2 regions of the Micromonospora sp. NPDC049580 genome follow, and region 1 is predicted to be linked to the other one. Evidence: riboswitches for the same ligand, from Rfam matches in the RefSeq annotation. Region 1 holds a riboswitch; the other holds the start of a gene.
What was found. A riboswitch is a leader RNA that binds a small molecule or an ion and turns the genes downstream of it on or off. The one in region 1 is predicted to bind S-adenosylmethionine.
Positions count from the first base shown of each region.

Region 2: linked by a shared signal. The riboswitch ahead of AB0J68_RS12000 (ABC transporter substrate-binding protein) and the one ahead of AB0J68_RS15570 (aminotransferase class V-fold PLP-dependent enzyme) in region 1 are both predicted to bind S-adenosylmethionine.

Region 1 is NZ_JBFAPG010000161.1:401-10,910, reverse strand. It holds gene AB0J68_RS15600 (glycerol-3-phosphate dehydrogenase/oxidase) at 1-1,606, shown strand, start outside; gene AB0J68_RS15595 (hypothetical protein) at 1,669-2,205, shown strand; gene AB0J68_RS15590 (FAD-linked oxidase C-terminal domain-containing protein) at 2,215-3,615, opposite strand; gene AB0J68_RS15585 (DUF4031 domain-containing protein) at 3,672-3,956, shown strand; gene AB0J68_RS15580 (metal-dependent phosphohydrolase) at 3,928-4,584, opposite strand; gene AB0J68_RS15575 (FUSC family protein) at 4,690-5,925, shown strand; partial or broken gene AB0J68_RS15570 (aminotransferase class V-fold PLP-dependent enzyme) at 5,957-6,988, opposite strand; SAM riboswitch class IV at 7,068-7,188, opposite strand; gene AB0J68_RS15565 (PrsW family intramembrane metalloprotease) at 7,212-8,690, shown strand; gene AB0J68_RS15560 (hypothetical protein) at 8,707-8,874, opposite strand; gene AB0J68_RS15555 (co-chaperone GroES) at 8,967-9,305, opposite strand; gene AB0J68_RS15550 (AI-2E family transporter) at 9,465-10,510, shown strand, end outside.
Region 2 is NZ_JBFAPG010000105.1:7,972-13,712, forward strand. It holds gene AB0J68_RS11995 (amino acid transporter) at 1-1,713, shown strand, start outside; SAM riboswitch class IV at 1,797-1,908, shown strand; gene AB0J68_RS12000 (ABC transporter substrate-binding protein) at 2,223-3,068, shown strand; gene AB0J68_RS12005 (amino acid ABC transporter permease) at 3,108-3,887, shown strand; gene AB0J68_RS12010 (amino acid ABC transporter ATP-binding protein) at 3,884-4,630, shown strand; gene AB0J68_RS12015 (hypothetical protein) at 4,640-5,741, opposite strand, start outside.

The sequences.
Region 1 (10,510 bases):
GCAGTTGGAGTTCCACCTGGTCCACGAGGCGCTGACCGAGCGGGGCCTGCTGGCGACCCGGCTCGCGCCGCACCTGGTCCGCCCGGTGCCGTTCCTGGTGCCGCTGCCGGCCGGCCGGGGCCTGCGGGACCTGCCCGCCCGGATCTTCCGCCGCTCGTACTACGGCGCGGGCGTGGCCACGTACGACGCCTTCGCCGGTCTCTTCGGCGGTGGTCGGGGCATGCCGCTGCACCGGCACCTGACCCGGGAGGGGGCCCGGCGGATCTTCCCGAGCCTGCGGGCCGACGCGCTGGCCGGGGCGATCCGCTACTACGACGGGCAGGTCGACGACGCCCGGCTGGTCGTCACCCTGGCCCGCACCGCGGCGAGCCTCGGCGCCACCGTGGTCAGCAGCACCCGTGCCGTCGGGCTGATCCGGCAGGCGCGGGAGGTCACCGGCGTACGGGTCCGTGACCTGGAGGCGCCGGCCGGGTCCCCGGACGCCGAGTTCGAGGTGCAGGCCCGCACGGTCATCGCCGCCACCGGTGTGTGGAGCGACGACATGTCCCGGATGCTCAACGACGTGGGCCTGCGGCCCGGCGTCCGGGTGCGCGCCTCGAAGGGGGTGCACCTGGTGGTGCCCCGCTCGGCGATCACCGGCGAGACGGGGCTCATCCTGCGGACGGCACGGTCGGTGCTCTTCGTCATCCCGTGGGGCGGGCACTGGATCATCGGCACCACGGACACCGACTGGCGCCTGGACAGATCCCACCCGGCGGCCTCGGCCAGCGACATCGACTATCTGTTGGAGCAGGTCAACACCGTGCTGGACCGGCCGTTGACCACCGCCGACATCGAGGGCGTCTACGCCGGGCTGCGGCCGTTGCTGGCCGGTGAGGCCGACTCCACGTCGAAGCTCTCCCGCGAGCACGCCGTGTTCGAGCCGATGCTCGGGCTGCTGCTGGTCGCCGGCGGCAAGTACACGACGTACCGGGTGATGGCGTCCGACGTGGTCGACCGGGCCGTACGCCGGTTGGGTGGCGCCCGCGCGTCGCGTACCGCCGACCTGCCGCTGCTCGGCGCGGACGGCTACCCGGCGATGTGGCGCGACCGGGCCGACCTGGCCCGCCGGCACGGCGTGCCGGTGGGCGTGGTGGAGCACCTGCTGGAGCGGTACGGCACCCTCACGCTCGACCTGCTGGCGCTGATCGACGTCGATCCGCTGCTGGCGTCCCCGCTGGCCGGTGCTCCCGAATACCTGGCGGCGGAGGTCGCCTACGCGGCGCGGGCCGAGGGCGCGCTGCACCTGGAGGACGTGCTGACCCGACGGACCCGGATCTCCTTCGAGACCAGCCACCGTGGCCTGGAGTCGGCCGAGCACACCGCCGAGCTGATGGGTGCGGTGCTCGGGTGGGACGCGGCGAGGAGCGCCCGCGAGGTCGAGCACTACCGCGCGCGGGTGGAGGCGGAGCGGCAGTCCCAACTGATGCCGGACGACGCCGGGGCGGACGCGGCCAGACTCGGCGTACCGGACGTACGGGGTTACGCGGCGGATCGGGGTGACGACGACCAGGCGGAGCTGCGCCCCACGCCACGAGGACCGAAAAGTGACGTTACCGGGTGGTAACTATCGATACCGGCCCGGATGGTGGTTTCGAACGCTACCTACGGTGGGGTAGGTTTCCGCGCGTGCTGTACCGCGCGCGCCCCCGTCTCCTCACCCCGCTGCTTGCCCTGGTGCTCGCCGTCGCCCTGGCCGGGTGTTCGCTCTTCGGCCGCGATGACGCCGAGACGCCGGTCGCCCAACCGCCGGCCGGCTCGGCGGCCGGTGTGCCGGCACCCGAGATCCCGACGACGGTCGCCGCGGGCCAGGTCAGCCTGATCCAACGGCTCGGCGCCGACGCCCCGCTGCGCACGTTGAGCGTCGAGCGGGACGGCTCGTGGCAGTGCCTCGACTGTGCCGGCGACGGAGTCACCTCCCGGGGCAGGCTGGCCGCGGAGCAGACCGAACGCCTTCAGGTGCTGCTCGCCGACCCCCGGCTCGCCGAGGAGACCGACCAGGTCCGGCGGTACCGGACCACCTGTATCGACGCGCTGACGTCCAGCCTGCTCACCTCGTCCGGGCTGATCACCTCGCAGGACTGCCCGGGTGAGGAACGCCCGGCGGTGGCGGGGGAGGTCCTGTTGCTGCTCACCCAGGCGACGCCCGCCGAAGTCAAGGGCTGAAGCAGCCCCTCAGAGCACCTTGCCCGGGTTGAGCAGGCCGGCCGGGTCCAGTGCCGCCTTGATGGCCTGGTGCACCCGGACGCCGACCGGGCCGATCTCGGCCGCCAGCCAGTCCCGCTTGAGCAGCCCCACCCCGTGCTCGCCGGTGCAGGTGCCGCCCAGGTCGAGACCGAGCCGCATGATCTCGTCGAACGCCCGCCGGCCCCGCTCAACGCTCGCCGGGTCGGCGCGGTCGACGACGATGTTCGGGTGCATGTTGCCGTCCCCGGCGTGCCCCACCACACCGATCGGCACGTCGCAGTCCGCCGCGATCCGGGCCACCCCGTCCAGCAGCGCGGCGAGCGCGCCCCGCGGCACCGCCACGTCGTCGATCACCAGGCCACCGCTGCCACCGGGGTGGGTGTCGGCGGCGAACTTCTCCATCGCCGGGTGGGCGAGGCGGCGAGCCTGCAACAACGCCGCCGCCTCCACCGCGTCGGTGGCCGCGTAGACCTCCTCGGCGCCGGCCGCTTCGCACACCTGCGCCAGGGCCGCCAGGTCGTCGCCCGCCCGGCTGCCGGTGTCGGCGGCGGCCAGCAACAGGGCCTGCGCGTCGGTCCGCAGCCCCATCGGCTGGTACGCCTCGATCGCCCGCAGGTGGGTCTGATCCAGCAGTTCCAGCATGCTGGGCGTGAGGCCCCGCGCGGCGATCTGGGCCACCGCCGTGCCGGCCGCCGCCGTGGAGCCGAAGACCGCCACCAGGGTCAGCGAGTCGGCCGGGGCCGGCCGCAGCGCCACGGTCACCTCGGTGATCACCCCGAGGGTGCCCTCCGAGCCGACGAAGAGCCGCGTCAGGTCGTAGCCGGCCACCCCCTTGGCGGTACGCCGCCCGGTGCGCAGCACCTCGCCGGAGGCGAGCACCACCTCCAGGCCGAGCACGTACTCGGTGGTCACGCCGTACTTCACGCAGCACATGCCGCCGGCGTTGGTGGCCACGTTGCCGCCGATCGTGGACGACTCCCAGGAGCCGGGGTCCGGCGGGTACCAGAGACCCTGCTTGGCGACCGCCGCGGCGAGCGCGGCGTTGACCACGCCGGGCTGGACCACCGCGATACGGCCCACCGGGTCGATCTCCCGGATCTCGTCCATCGCGACGGTGCTGATCACCACCGCACCGTCCACCGCGTTCGCCGCGCCGGCCAGCCCGGTCCGCGCGCCCTGCGGCACCACCGGTACGCCGTGCCGGGCCGCCGCCCGAATCACCGCCACCACCTGCTCGGTGCTGCGCGGGCGGGTCACCACGAGGGGGACGCCGGCGGCGCAGAGGTCGGCCTCGTCGCGCTGGTGCAGGCGTAGCAGGTCCGGGTCGGTGAGCACGGCGTTCTCGCCCAGAGCGGCGCGCAGGTCGTCGAGAAGTCCGGTGGGGGCCATGCCGCCGAGGCTAGGTCGCCGACCACCGATCATCAACGCGGGCTAGCTTGGGCACCATGCTCTACCTGGACCGGCCGGCCTGGCCGTGGCGCGGTCGACTCTGGTCGCACCTGATCAGCGACGTCTCCTACGCCGAGTTGCACGCCTTCGCCGAGGCGCTGGGCGCACCCCGGCGCGGCTTCGACCGGGACCACTACGACATCCCGGCCGACCGGTTCGCGGCGGCGGTGTGGCTCGGGGCCCGGGTGGTGCCGAGCCGGGAACTCGTCCGGTTGCTGCGCGACGCCGGACTGCGTCGCCCGAAACACCTGGTCACGCCGGGATCGTCGGCGGCCCGGTGAGTGCGGCCAGCTCACGGCGCAGGTTGTCGTGGGCCGGCCGCTCCCACCGGTCGGCGAGCGGCGGCAGCCGGAACAGCGCGGGCAGCGCCAGCAGCCCGGTGAGCACGGTGGCCCGTCCAGCTCGGAAGGCCGACTCGGGCACGTGCGCGTACTCCCGCCTGATCGCCGCCGCGTAGCGGTCGTAGGCGGCCGGCGGCCCGGCCAGCACGGCGAGGTCCGCGTCGCAGAGCAGGGCGCCGTTCCGGTCGCGGGGCGCCACGGCGTGCCCGGCGGTGAGCAGGACCAGCCGGCGCACCTCGGCCACCGCGGGCGCCGGCACTCCGAGCCCGGTGAGCAGGTTCCCGGCCAGCGCGGCGCTGTCCCGTTCGTTGGTGTCGCCCGGGGCCCGCGGGTCGTAGACCGCGTCGTGGCACCAGGCGGCCAACCGGACCAGGTCGGGCCGGTCAGCCAGCGCGGCGTGCCGGTCCACCACATCGAGGACGACGCTCAGGTGCGCCACCGTGTGGTAGTGCCGGTGCGGCTCCCGCCACCGGGCGAGCAGCTCCTCCCCGGCCCGGGTGGAGCGCTCGTCGGGTCCCGCCCCGGCGTCGCGGGCCGCCGCCCGCCACCGGTCCAGCAGATCGGCCACCGCCCGAGTCTGCCGCATCCGTGCGCCGCACGCGGGCGGGAGGATTCAGGGGGCCCGCCACGGGTAGTCGCGCCCATGGCGGTGGCCCGGGACAGAAGACCTCCGATGGTGCGGCGTACCCCGCTGCGTGAGGGCCTGGTGGACGTCGACGGGGCGCGCATCGCCGAGGCCACCGAGCAACTGCGGCACCGCGGCCGGGCCACCCTGCACGACCGGCTGCACCGGGTGCGGATGGCGGGTGGGCTGGCCGTCCAAGCCGGGTTGGCGGCCGGTCTGGCGTACCTCATCTCGCACAAGGTGCTCGGCAATCCGCAACCGGTCTTCGCGCCGATCTCCGCGGTCGGCACGCTTGCCGCGTCGGTCGGGCAACGGTTCCGCCGGACCGTCGAGCTGATCGTCGGGGTGGGCGTCGGGGTGTTCGTCGGCGACCTCCTGATCTACTTCCTCGGCACCGGCGCGTGGCAGCTCGGCCTGGTGGTCACGGTGGCGATCCTGCTCACCATCTTCGCCGGGGCGAGCGTGGCCATCGTCATCCAGGCGGCGGCCACGGCGGTGCTGATCGTGACGTTGAGCCCGTCCACCCAGAACCTGGAGATCCCGCGCTTCGTCGACGCGTTTCTCGGCGGCGGCATCGCGTTGCTGGTGACGGCGGTCCTGTTGCCGCTGAACCCGCTCCGGGTGATCAACCGGGCGGCCCGCCCGGCGCTGGACCTGCTCGCCGCCCAGCTCGACGCCACCGCCGACGGGCTGCGCGACCGGGACCGGGCCGGCATCCAGCGGGCGCTGGAGCGGCTGCGCAACAACAAGGACGAGCTGGCCACCCTGGGCGAGGCGATCGAGGGCGCGAAGGAGACGGCCACCCTGTCGCCGGCCCGCTGGCACCGCCGCGGCGAGCTGATCCACTACGCGGAGGCGGCCGACCCGATCGACCGCGCGATGCGCAACAGCGGCACGCTGATCCGCCGGTCCGTCACCCTGATCGAGGACGACGAGCCGGTGCCGGACCCGATGCCGGACGCGATCCGCCACCTCGCCGAGTCGGTCCGGCTGCTCAAGCACGAGTTCGCGGCGGGCGAGGAGCCGCAGAAGGCACGGGAGCGCTCGCTGCGGGCCGTCAGCGAGGCCGGCCGGGCGTACGGGGCGGGAGTCGGCTTCTCCGGCAGTGTCGTGATCGCCCAGATCCGGACCACGGCGAGTGACCTGCTGGTGGCCTCCGGTGTCGAGCAGGAGGAGGCGAACCGGTGGATCCGGACGGCCTTCGGGGAGCAGGAACGGCCGGTCGGCGAACCGGCCGAGCCGGGCGAGGCGCCGAAGCCACCCACCGCCCCGCCCGTCGGCTGAGCGCGAGCAGCAGGCGCACGGTCCGGGCCTCGGCCACCTCTGCGGAGTCCCAGCCGGCGACCACGAACGAGACGATGCCGACCCGGGGCGCGTCGGGGCCGAACGTGCGCAACTCCACCACGTGCGGCAGGGCGGCGAGGCCGGCGCGCAGCCGGGCCAGCAGCGCCTGCTCACGGGCGGCCAGCGCGACCCGGTCGGCGTCGGCCAGCGCCGCGCACACCGCCGCCAGCGCCACCGCGCCCAGCAGATTCGGAGTGCCGCCCTCGTGTCGGGCCGGGCCGTTCGCCCAGGTCACATCGTGGGTCGCTGGCCCGACGTGGCTGGTGGCACCGCCACCGGCCAGGTACGGCGCGGCGGCGTCCAGCCAGTCCGCCCGGCCGATGAGCACACCCGCGCCGAACGGGGCGTACAGCTTGTGGCCGGAGACGGCCAGGTAGTCCACGTCGAGCGTGTGCAGGTCGACCGGGGCGTGCGGCGCGAGCTGTGCGGCGTCGAGGACGATCCGGGCGTTGTGCCGGTGGGCCACCCGGGCCAGCTCGGCGACCGGCCACAGCTCCCCGGTCACGTTGCTCGCCCCGGTCACGGCGACCAGCACCGGCAGCGCGGGGTTGCTGTCGCGGCGCAGCTCGGTGAGGGCGGCGGCGAGAGCGCGTACCGCCCCGGCCGGGTCGGCGGGTACCGACAGGCGCACCGAGCCGCGGGGCCAGGGCAGCAGGTTGGCGTGGTGCTCGCCCGCGAAGGTGACGACTGTCGTGCCGACGGGCAGCGCCCGGGCCAGCAGGTTGAGAGCGTCTGTGGTGTTCCGAGTGAAGATCACGTGGTCGTCGGCGCGGGCGCCGAAAAAGTCGCCGACCGTCTGCCGGGCCCGCTCGTAGGCCAGGGTGCAGCGCCGCGACAGCGCTCCCGCGCCGCGGTGCACGCTGGCGTACCAGGGAAGCAGTTCGGTCACCGCGTCGGCCGCGGCCCGCGCGCACGGCGCGGTGGCCGCGTAGTCGAGGTTGATCTCGCCGGGTACGCCGAGCACGTCGAGCGGCGCCAACGGGCTGGGCGCGACGGTGGGCAGGGCGGGCAGCGAGGGTACGAGGGTGACGGACACGCCGGAACCTCCGGGGTCAGGGACCCCGGGTGCGGTGTCGGGACGGGGTCCGCGCTTGCCCAGCACGCCGATCGGGCTGGGCCCGGTCATCACCCGGGGCACCCCACCGCGAACTCGACGAGGGTTGCCGGCCAGCAAGCCGGGGCTTGACGCTGGCGCTCGTGACCTGCCGGCAGCATAGCGGCTGTGGATGCGACCGGACCAGCCGGCGGGGGATGGCTACGCTGACCGCATGGCCGACACCCCGCCCGGTGCACCCCTGCCGTCGCCGCCCACGCCCGCCGATCCGGCTGTCGTCGCGGCGCCCCGGATGCCGCCGCGCCGACTGGTTTGGCTGCGGTTCCTGGTGCTGGCCGGGGTGGTGCTGTTCATCGCGGCGTGCGCGGTCTTCATGGTCATCACCCTCGGCCAGTCGCTGGGCCTCGACGCGCTGCTCATCGGGGTGGTCGCCGCGATCCTGCCGGTGCCGGTGCTGGTCGCCTGCTTCCTCTGGCTCGACCGGTACGAGCCGGAACCGCTGAAATACCTGATCTTCTGCTTCGCCTGGGGCGCGTTCGTCTCCACCGCCGCCTCGCTGAAGGTGAACGAGTTCGCCGCCGGGCGGTTCGCCGACTGGGGGCTGCCGGAGGCGCTGACCGGCGTGCTGGTGGCGCCGTTCATCGAGGAGCTGACCAAGGCCCTCGGTCCGATCCTGCTGCTGGTGTTCCGGCGTCGGGAGTGGTCCGGGATAACCGACGGCCTGGTCTACTGCGGGCTCTCCGCGGTCGGCTTCGCGATGGTGGAGAACATCCTCTACCTGGGCGGGTACGGCTATGCGGCTGGCGCCGACCGGTACGGCCCGGCGACCGGCACCCAGCAGGTGATCGCCATCTTCATCGTGCGGATCCTCCTGTTCGGGTTCGCCCATCCGCTCTTCACCTCGATGACAGGTGTCGGGCTCGGTGTCGCCTCGCGCACGGCCGACCGGCGGGTCCGCGTGCTCGCCCCCATCGCCGGCCTGCTGCTGGCGATGATGCTGCACGGCACGTGGAACCTGCTGCCGACGTTGACCCAGGCCACCGGCGAAGCGGTGATCATGCTGTACGGCTTCCTGGGCCTGATGGTGCCGGTGTTCTTCGGCACGGTCGGGCTGGCCGTGTGGCTGCGCGCCTGGGAGGGGCGGCTCACCGAGCGGACCCTGCCCGACTACGTGCGCGCCGGCTGGCTGAGCCCGCCCGAGGTGGCCGCCCTGAGCAGCCTGGGCCGCCGGCACGCGGCCCGCAGCTGGGCACGCCGGGTCGCCGGCGACGCCGGGGTGCGGGCGATGCGCGGGTACCAGCTCGCCGCGACGCGGCTGGCCCTGCTGCGCGACGGGACGCTTCGTGGTCTGGACCGTAAGCCCGCCGACCGGGAGCGGGCGGTTGCCGAGGAACGGCAACTGCTGGAGGCCATCACCGCGCACCGGTCGTTCTTCGTGGGGCGTGACCCGCAGGCGCCGGTGGGTGTCTGGGACGGCAGCCGCTACCACCTGCGGTTCCCGGACGGTACGCAGCGGCCGGTGGAAGCGCCCGACGAGCCGGTCGTGCCGATCCCGGTGGTGCTCGCCCCGCCGCCGCCCCCCATGGGCTACGCGCCGCCCGGTTGGCACGGCCTGCGCCCCCCGGCGCCGTGGCCGCCCGGTCACTCCTGACGGGCGCTGGCGGGGGTCAGGTCATCAGGGTGGTGAGGAAGTCACCGAGCCCCTGCGCCATCGCCATCAGCGCGGCTCCGATCCCCTTGAACATCTGCGCGGCCCCGTCCGGCCGGAACGCCATGAAGTAGATCAGGAACGCGACGCTGCCCCAGGCCAGCAGTTTCTTCACGAATACCGGCATCGTCCCTCCCCAGGGCCCACGGTCGCCGGCTGGCTTCCCACGCCACGGGCTGGCAAACGGCGCGGTGGCGCCCGCTGGCCAGGGGAGGTGCGTCAGAGATAGAGGCCGGTGGAGTCGTTCTCGACCCGCTCGGCGGCCACGGCGTGCACGTCGCGCTCCCGCAGCAGCACGTACCCGCGGCCGTGCAGCTCGACCTCGGAACGCTCGTCCGGGTCGAAGAGCACCCGGTCGCCGGAGACGATGGCGCGGACGTTCGGCCCCACGCCGACGGCGGTGGCCCACGCGAGGCGCTTGCCGACCGCGGCGGTAGCCGGGATGACGATGCCAGCGGTGGAACGGCGCTCGCCCTCGCTGCCGTCCATGCGTACCAGCACGCGGTCGTGCAGCAGGCGGATCGGCAGGCCGGAGTCGAAATCCTGGTCGGCGGTCACGGGGCAGACGCTACCGTGTCGCGGGGGACCGGCCGCTGGTGGTTACGTCCCTGGCCGTCCGGGGCATTGTGTGGCGGAACTGCCCTACGGTGTGGGGAACGGACGTATGCTGTCCGACCTGTCGCCGTGGGCGGACGACTCTTCTGCCAGGAGGTGCGCTTGAGCCGCTTCGAGCGGGTACGCGGGCGGCTGCGCCGCGCCTACCGGTCAGGACAGGAGTCGGTTCGCGCGGCTCAGGAGACGCCGAGCGACGCGCCGGAGACGGCCGGGGTGGCCTCGCCGGCCGTTCCCGGGCCCGCCGCTCCGGCGAAGGCCACGGTCGTCGGCGCGGAGCCTCCGGTGGACCTGCACAGCTCGACGTCCAGCCGGGACGACGCCGACGTGCCGCACGGGCTGCGGATCGCCGCCGCCTGGTGCTGGCGGCTGATCGTGATCGGCGTGGTGGCGTGGGCGCTGCTCCGGATCGTCGGCACGGTCCGGATCGTGATCATCCCGCTGGCCATCGCGTTGCTGCTCTCGGCGTTGCTCGCGCCGGCCGTGGGTTGGCTGCTGCGGGCCCGGTTGCCCCGTTCGCTGGCGACGGCCGTGGTGCTGGTCGGCGGTCTGGCGGGCGTCATCGGCACGCTGACCCTGGTGGTCAACGAGTTCATCCAGGGCGTACCGGAGCTGAGCGAGAAGTCCTCGCAGGGCGTCCGGCAGATCCAGAACTGGCTGAAGACCGGCCCGTTGCACCTGTCCGACACCCAGCTCGACCGCTACATCAACGAGGCGCAGGGCTGGATCAACGACAACACCTCGAAGTTCACCAGCGGCGCGCTGAGCACCGCGGCGACGCTGGCGGAGGTGCTGACCGGCACGCTGCTGGTGCTGTTCGCGACGTTCTTCTTCCTGCGCGACGGCAACAAGATCTGGCGTTTCCTCGTCCGGCTGCTGCCGGTGGCCGCCCGGTGGAAGGTCGACGACGCCGGCCGCGCCGCCTGGCAGACCCTCGTCGCGTACGTCCGCGCGACCGTGCTGGTCGCCTTCATCGACGCGGTCGGCATCGGCATCTTCCTGGTCATCTTCGACGTGCCGTTCGCCTTCCCGCTGGCGGCCCTGGTGTTCCTCGGCGCGTTCATCCCGATCGTCGGCGCGGCGCTCTCCGGTGGGGTGGCGGTGCTGGTGGCGCTTGTCGACAGCGGGCCGGTAACCGCGCTGATCATCCT
Region 2 (5,741 bases), on a different contig from region 1:
CTGGTGCTGGTGACGCTGCTGGGCGCGCTGCCGGTGTACCGGCGGGTGGCGGTGGAGAGCCCGCACGGTGAGGGCTCGATCGCGATGCTCGTACGCCTGCTGAGCTACTGGCCGGGCAAGCTGTTGGTGCTGGTGCTGCTCGGTTTCGCGGCCACCGACTTCATCATCACCATCACCCTCTCGGCGGCGGACGCGACCGCCCACCTCGACGAGAACCCGTTCTGGCCGAGCGGGCTCAAGGGACACGAGGTGGCCATCACGCTGCTGCTGGTGGCATTGCTGGGCGCGGTGTTCCTCAAGGGATTCGGCGAGGCCATCGGGATCGCCGTCGTCCTGGTCGCGGTCTACCTGGCGCTGAACGCGGTGGTGATCGCCGACGCGCTGTGGCGGGTGGTGACCCACCCGAGCGCGGTCGGGGACTGGACCACCGCGCTGAGCACCGGGCACGGCGATCCCCTGCTGGTGGTCGGGCTGTCCCTGCTGGTGTTCCCGAAGCTGGCGTTGGGCCTGTCCGGTTTCGAGACCGGGGTGGCCGTGATGCCGCACATCCGGGGGGATCGCGAGGACTCGGAGGACCGGCCGCTGGGCCGGATCCGGGGGGCGCGGCGGCTGCTCACCACCGCCGCCGCGACGATGAGCGTCTTTCTGATCACCAGCAGTGTGACCACCACCGTGCTGATCCCGCCGGAGGCGTTCAGGCCGGGCGGGCCGGCGAACGGCCGGGCGCTGGCCTACCTGGCGCACCAGCACCTCGGCGGCGTTTTCGGCACGGTCTACGACCTGTCCACGATCGGGATCCTGTGGTTCGCGGGCGCGTCGGCGATGGCCGGGCTGCTCAATCTCGTACCCCGGTATCTGCCGCGCTACGGTATGGCCCCTACCTGGGCGCGGGCGGTCCGGCCGCTGGTGCTGGTCTTCACCTCGGTGGCATTCCTGATCACGGTGATCTTCTCCGCCAGCGTGGACGCGCAGGGCGGCGCGTACGCCACCGGGGTCCTGGTGTTGATCACCTCGGCGGCGACGGCCGTGACCCTCGCGGCGCGACGACGGCGGCAGCGGGGGCGGATGTACGCCTTCGGGGCCATCGCGCTGATCTTCGTCTACACCACCCTGGCGAACGTCGTGGAACGCCCCGACGGCGTCAAGATCGCCGCGTGTTTCATCGGCGGGATGATCCTGGTGTCGGTGCTGTCCCGGCTCGTACGGGCCTACGAGGTGCGAGTCGACCACGTCGAGCTGGATCCGACCGCCGCCCGGATGATCGACGAGCGTGCCACCCGTCGGATCCGCCTCATCGCGCACGAGCCGGACCGCCGCGACCCGGCCGAATACCGCGCCAAGCTGGCACAGACCATGGCGGACAACGACTTCCCCGACGACAGCGACGTCATCTTCGTCGAGGTCCACGTCACCGACCCGTCGGACTTCGAGACCGAGCTGCCGGTGCGCGGCAGCGTGGCGCACGACAGCTACCCGGTGCTCAGCCTGACCGGCTCCTCGGTGCCCACCGCGCTCGCCGCCCTGCTGTTGGAGATCCGCGACCGGAGCAGGCGACGCCCACACATCTACTTCGAATGGAGCGAGGGTGGCCCGGGTCGCAACCTCCTGCGCTACCTGGCGTTCGGGCAGGGCGCCATCGCCTCGGTCACCCGGGAGATCCTGCGTCGCCAAGAGCCCGACCCGCGCCGCCGGCCGCACGTGCACGCCGGTTGACCTGCCGGTCGAACCGTCACCGGTGGTGAGCGTGGTCATAACGGCTGGACGATCCACAGGTGGGAGCTGCTAGCCTCGGCGCAGGTCATGAGTGCCAGCGCGAAGCCCCGGCTCGCTGGCCGGCAACCCTCCTCCGCGGTGGGGTGCCCCGGGTGAAGACCAGGCACCGGCAGGACGCCGGCGCAAGCGTGGCCTGGCACCCAGGTCAGCAACAGACCCGGGAGACCGTATGCGCATTCTCAGCCCCACGCCACCGGCCGGTCGGCTCACGCCGCCCCTGACCCGGCGTCGCCACGTGGACCTGATGCGAATGTGCAGCGCGGCGTGTAACCACCACCCCACGCGCTAACCCCTCCCCTCCCCTCCCTCCCCCGGGCGCACCACGCCCACCCCACCCTCGCGTCGATCATGACGTTGTTGCCCGCCCGACCGGCGTGTCGGGGCAACAACTTCACGATCGACCGGGTCGACACACCCTTTTGGAGACACCCGTGCGATTTTCTTCTGGCTTGAGCCGTGCCGTTGCCGTTGGGGCGGCCCTTGTGGTTGCCGGCGCGCTGACCGCCTGCGGCACCGACGACGCCTCGAACGACACCGCCGGCAATCCGTACGGCCTGGCGCAGGCCGGCGTGCTGCGGGCCGGCACGCTGACCGACGCCCCACCGAACGTGTACCTCAAGGACGGTAAGTTCACCGGCTTCGACAACGACCTGCTGACCGCGGTCGCCGGCAAGCTCGGCCTGAAGGTCGAGTTCGTCGGCACCGACTTCTCCGCGCTGCTCTCCCAGGTCAACAACCACAAGTTCGACGTCGGCAGCTCCTCGATCACGATCACCGAGGCGCGGAAGAAGACAGTCGACTTCGGCAACGGCTACGACTTCGGCTACTTCGGGCTGGACGTGCCGGCCGGCTCGCCGATCACCGGGTTCGACCAGCTCGCCGGCAAGCGGGTCGTGGTGGTGCAGGGCACCGTCCAGGACGACTACGCCACCGGCAAGCAGCTCGACCCGGTGCGGGTGCCGGACTACAACGGCGCGCTCAACCAGCTCAAGGCGGGCACCGCCGACGCGTGGATCGCCCCGGCGGAGATCGGCGAGAAGTCGGCCGCCGACAGCAACGGCAAGATCACCGTGGCGGCCAAGCAGCTCAGCCCGGCGCCGACCGCGTACGCCGTGGCCAAGGGCAGCGACAAGCTGCGCGAGGCGCTGAACAAGGGCCTCGACGAGGTGATCGCCGACGGCACCTGGAGCCGGTTGCAGGCCCAGTACTACCCGGGCCGCCCGATCCCGGCGGACTTCACCCCGGGCAGCGGCACCGTGGCGGCGCCGTCGGCGTCGGCGTCGGCCGCGTCCTGAACCGGTGACGAGCGAGCGGGGCGGTAGGAGAGGCGACCGATGGATCCGTTGAGCACCCTGTGGGAGACCTTCTTCGACGCCGACGCGATGCGCGAGGCGCTGCCCGAGATGCTGACCGTCGGGCTGCCCAACACGCTGATCCTGGCGGTCTCCGCCGCCCTGCTCGGGACGGTGTTCGGCCTGCTGCTGGCCGTGGCCGGCATCTCCCGCAGCCGGTGGCTGCGCTGGCCGGCCCGCGTCTACACCGACGTCTTCCGAGGGCTGCCGGCCGCGGCGACGATCCTGCTGATCGGCGTCGGGCTGGCACCGTTCGGCATGCAGGTCTGGGGACCGGACCCGTACCCGCTGGGCATCCTCGCGCTGTCGCTGATCGCGGCGGCGTACATGGGGGAGATCTTCCGCTCCGGCATCCAGTCGGTGGAGGCGGCCCAGTTGGAGGGCGCGCGGGCACTCGGCTTCTCCTGGGCCGACGCGATGCGGCTGGTGATCATCCCGCAGGGCATCCGGCGGGTGCTGCCCGCCTGGGTCAACCAGCTCATCGCGCTGATCAAGGACTCCAGCCTGGTCTACTTCCTCGGCCTGGTGGCCAGCCAGCGGGAGCTGTTCCGCATCGGGCAGGACTATGCGGCCACCACCGGCAACGAGTCCGCGTTGCTGCTCGCCGGGCTCTTCTACCTGGCGTTGACCGTCCCGCTGACGCACGTCGTGAACGCGATCGACCGGCGGTTGCGCCACGGCCGGCCGGCCACCGCACCCGCCGACGACGAGGACGAGGACGACCCGGCGCTGACCGGGGCCCCGGAAGGAGACCGGCGATGACCACCACCGCGACCACCACCTCGGTCAGCCTCCAGGCGCGCGACGTCCACCTGGCCTTCGGGCCGAACCGCGTGCTGCGCGGCGTCGACCTGACCGTGCAGCGCGGTGGGACGGCCTGCGTGATCGGGCCGTCCGGGTCGGGGAAGTCCACTCTGCTGCGTACCCTCAACCGGCTCATCGAGCCCGACCGCGGCGACGTGCTGCTGGACGGGCGCAGTGTCCTGCGCGACGATCCGGACGCGCTGCGCCAGCGGGTGGGCATGGTCTTCCAGCAGTTCAACCTCTTCCCGCACATGAGCGTGCTGCGCAACGTCACCCTGGCGCTGCGCCGGCTGCGCAAGCTCGGCGAGGACGAGGCGGTGGCCGTCGCCCGCGCCCAGTTGGAGCTGGTGGGGCTCGCCGGCAAGGCCGATGCCCGGCCGGCGCAGCTCTCCGGTGGTCAGCAGCAGCGGGTGGCGATCGCCCGGGCGCTGGCGCTGCGGCCCGAGGTGATGCTCTTCGACGAGGCCACCTCGGCGCTCGACCCGGAACTGGTCAAGGGGGTGCTCGGGGTGATGGCCGACCTGTCCGCCGCCGGAATGACGATGGTGGTGGTCACCCACGAGATGGGCTTCGCCCGGCACGTCGCCGACACCGTCGCCTTCATGGACCGGGGTGTGGTGCTGGAGGCCGGCCCGCCGGAGAGGATCTTCGAGGGCGCCGAGCATCCCCGGCTCCGCCGCTTCCTCGCCCAGGTGCTCTGAGACGACCGCTCAGCCGGCCTGGAGGCGCAGGTGCACCGCGAACACCTTCAGGTCGCCGAGCAGCTCCAGGATGGCGTTGCGGTACGCGACCGACGCCCACAGGTGCAGCTCCTCGTCGTCCAGCCCGCCGAACGCCAGCGAGAGCGCCTTGCGCCGGCGCCGGTCGAGCACCTTGTGCGGGCGGGTGAGCAGGTCGCCCTCCCGGCGCAGCGCCTGAAGGTAGGCGGCCACCGCCTCCTGGTAGTGCCGCCCGGCGACCCGCTCCAGCAGGGTGAACTCGAAGACGTTCAACGCCGCTTCGGAATCCCAGTACGCGGCGTCGCGCACCGGCGCGCTCGCGACGTGCCGGCCCATGGCGTGCCGGGCCTCGTAGAGCAGCAGCACGCCCCGGCCGGTGGTGCTCAGCGGCCGGCGGGGCGACGGCAGCCGCAGCGTACGCACCGGCGCCGCGGCGGTCAGGTCCATTGCGCCGGCGTACGTCGGCATGCGGTGCGTTCTCGACGCCGGCTCCGGCAGCAGGCAGGCCCGCTCCTGGTAGGGCAGCGGGCCACCGGTGGGCACGGCGCGCACCGTCGCGGCGTGCAGCTCGGACAGGGGCCGGTCGTCCGGGGCCGGGCCCGGTGGCAGGGTGAGCACGAGACCGTTGATGCCGGGCACCGGCACGCCCAGCACGCAGGAGGTGCGCAGGAACGCCCAGGTCGCCGCCGCCTCGCGGATGCCGCTCGCCACCGCCTGCGCGTCGGCCCGCCAGTCCTGGGCGATCCGCAACCGCTGCGCCAGGTCGGCGGTCGCGGCGCCGTCGTGCGGGTACAGCTCCCGGACGGCCCGGGGCAGCGACCCGAGGCGCAGCTCCAGCGGGTCGCCGGTGGGCGAGGCCACGGCGTGCCTCGGGCAGTCGGCGGCGGAGTGCGGGTCACCGTCGACCGCGTGGCAGTCCCCCAGCCAGCTCGCGCCGGGCGGACCGGCCGGACGGGCGAACGCCAGGTGGGGCAGCCGGCCGGTGCGCAGCACCGTCTCGTACTGCCCTCGGGTGCGCCCGGCGCGCAGCACGTCCAGCGGCAGCATCGGCGCCAGCGCCAACACCCCCGCGAGGACGACGCAGTGCGGGCAG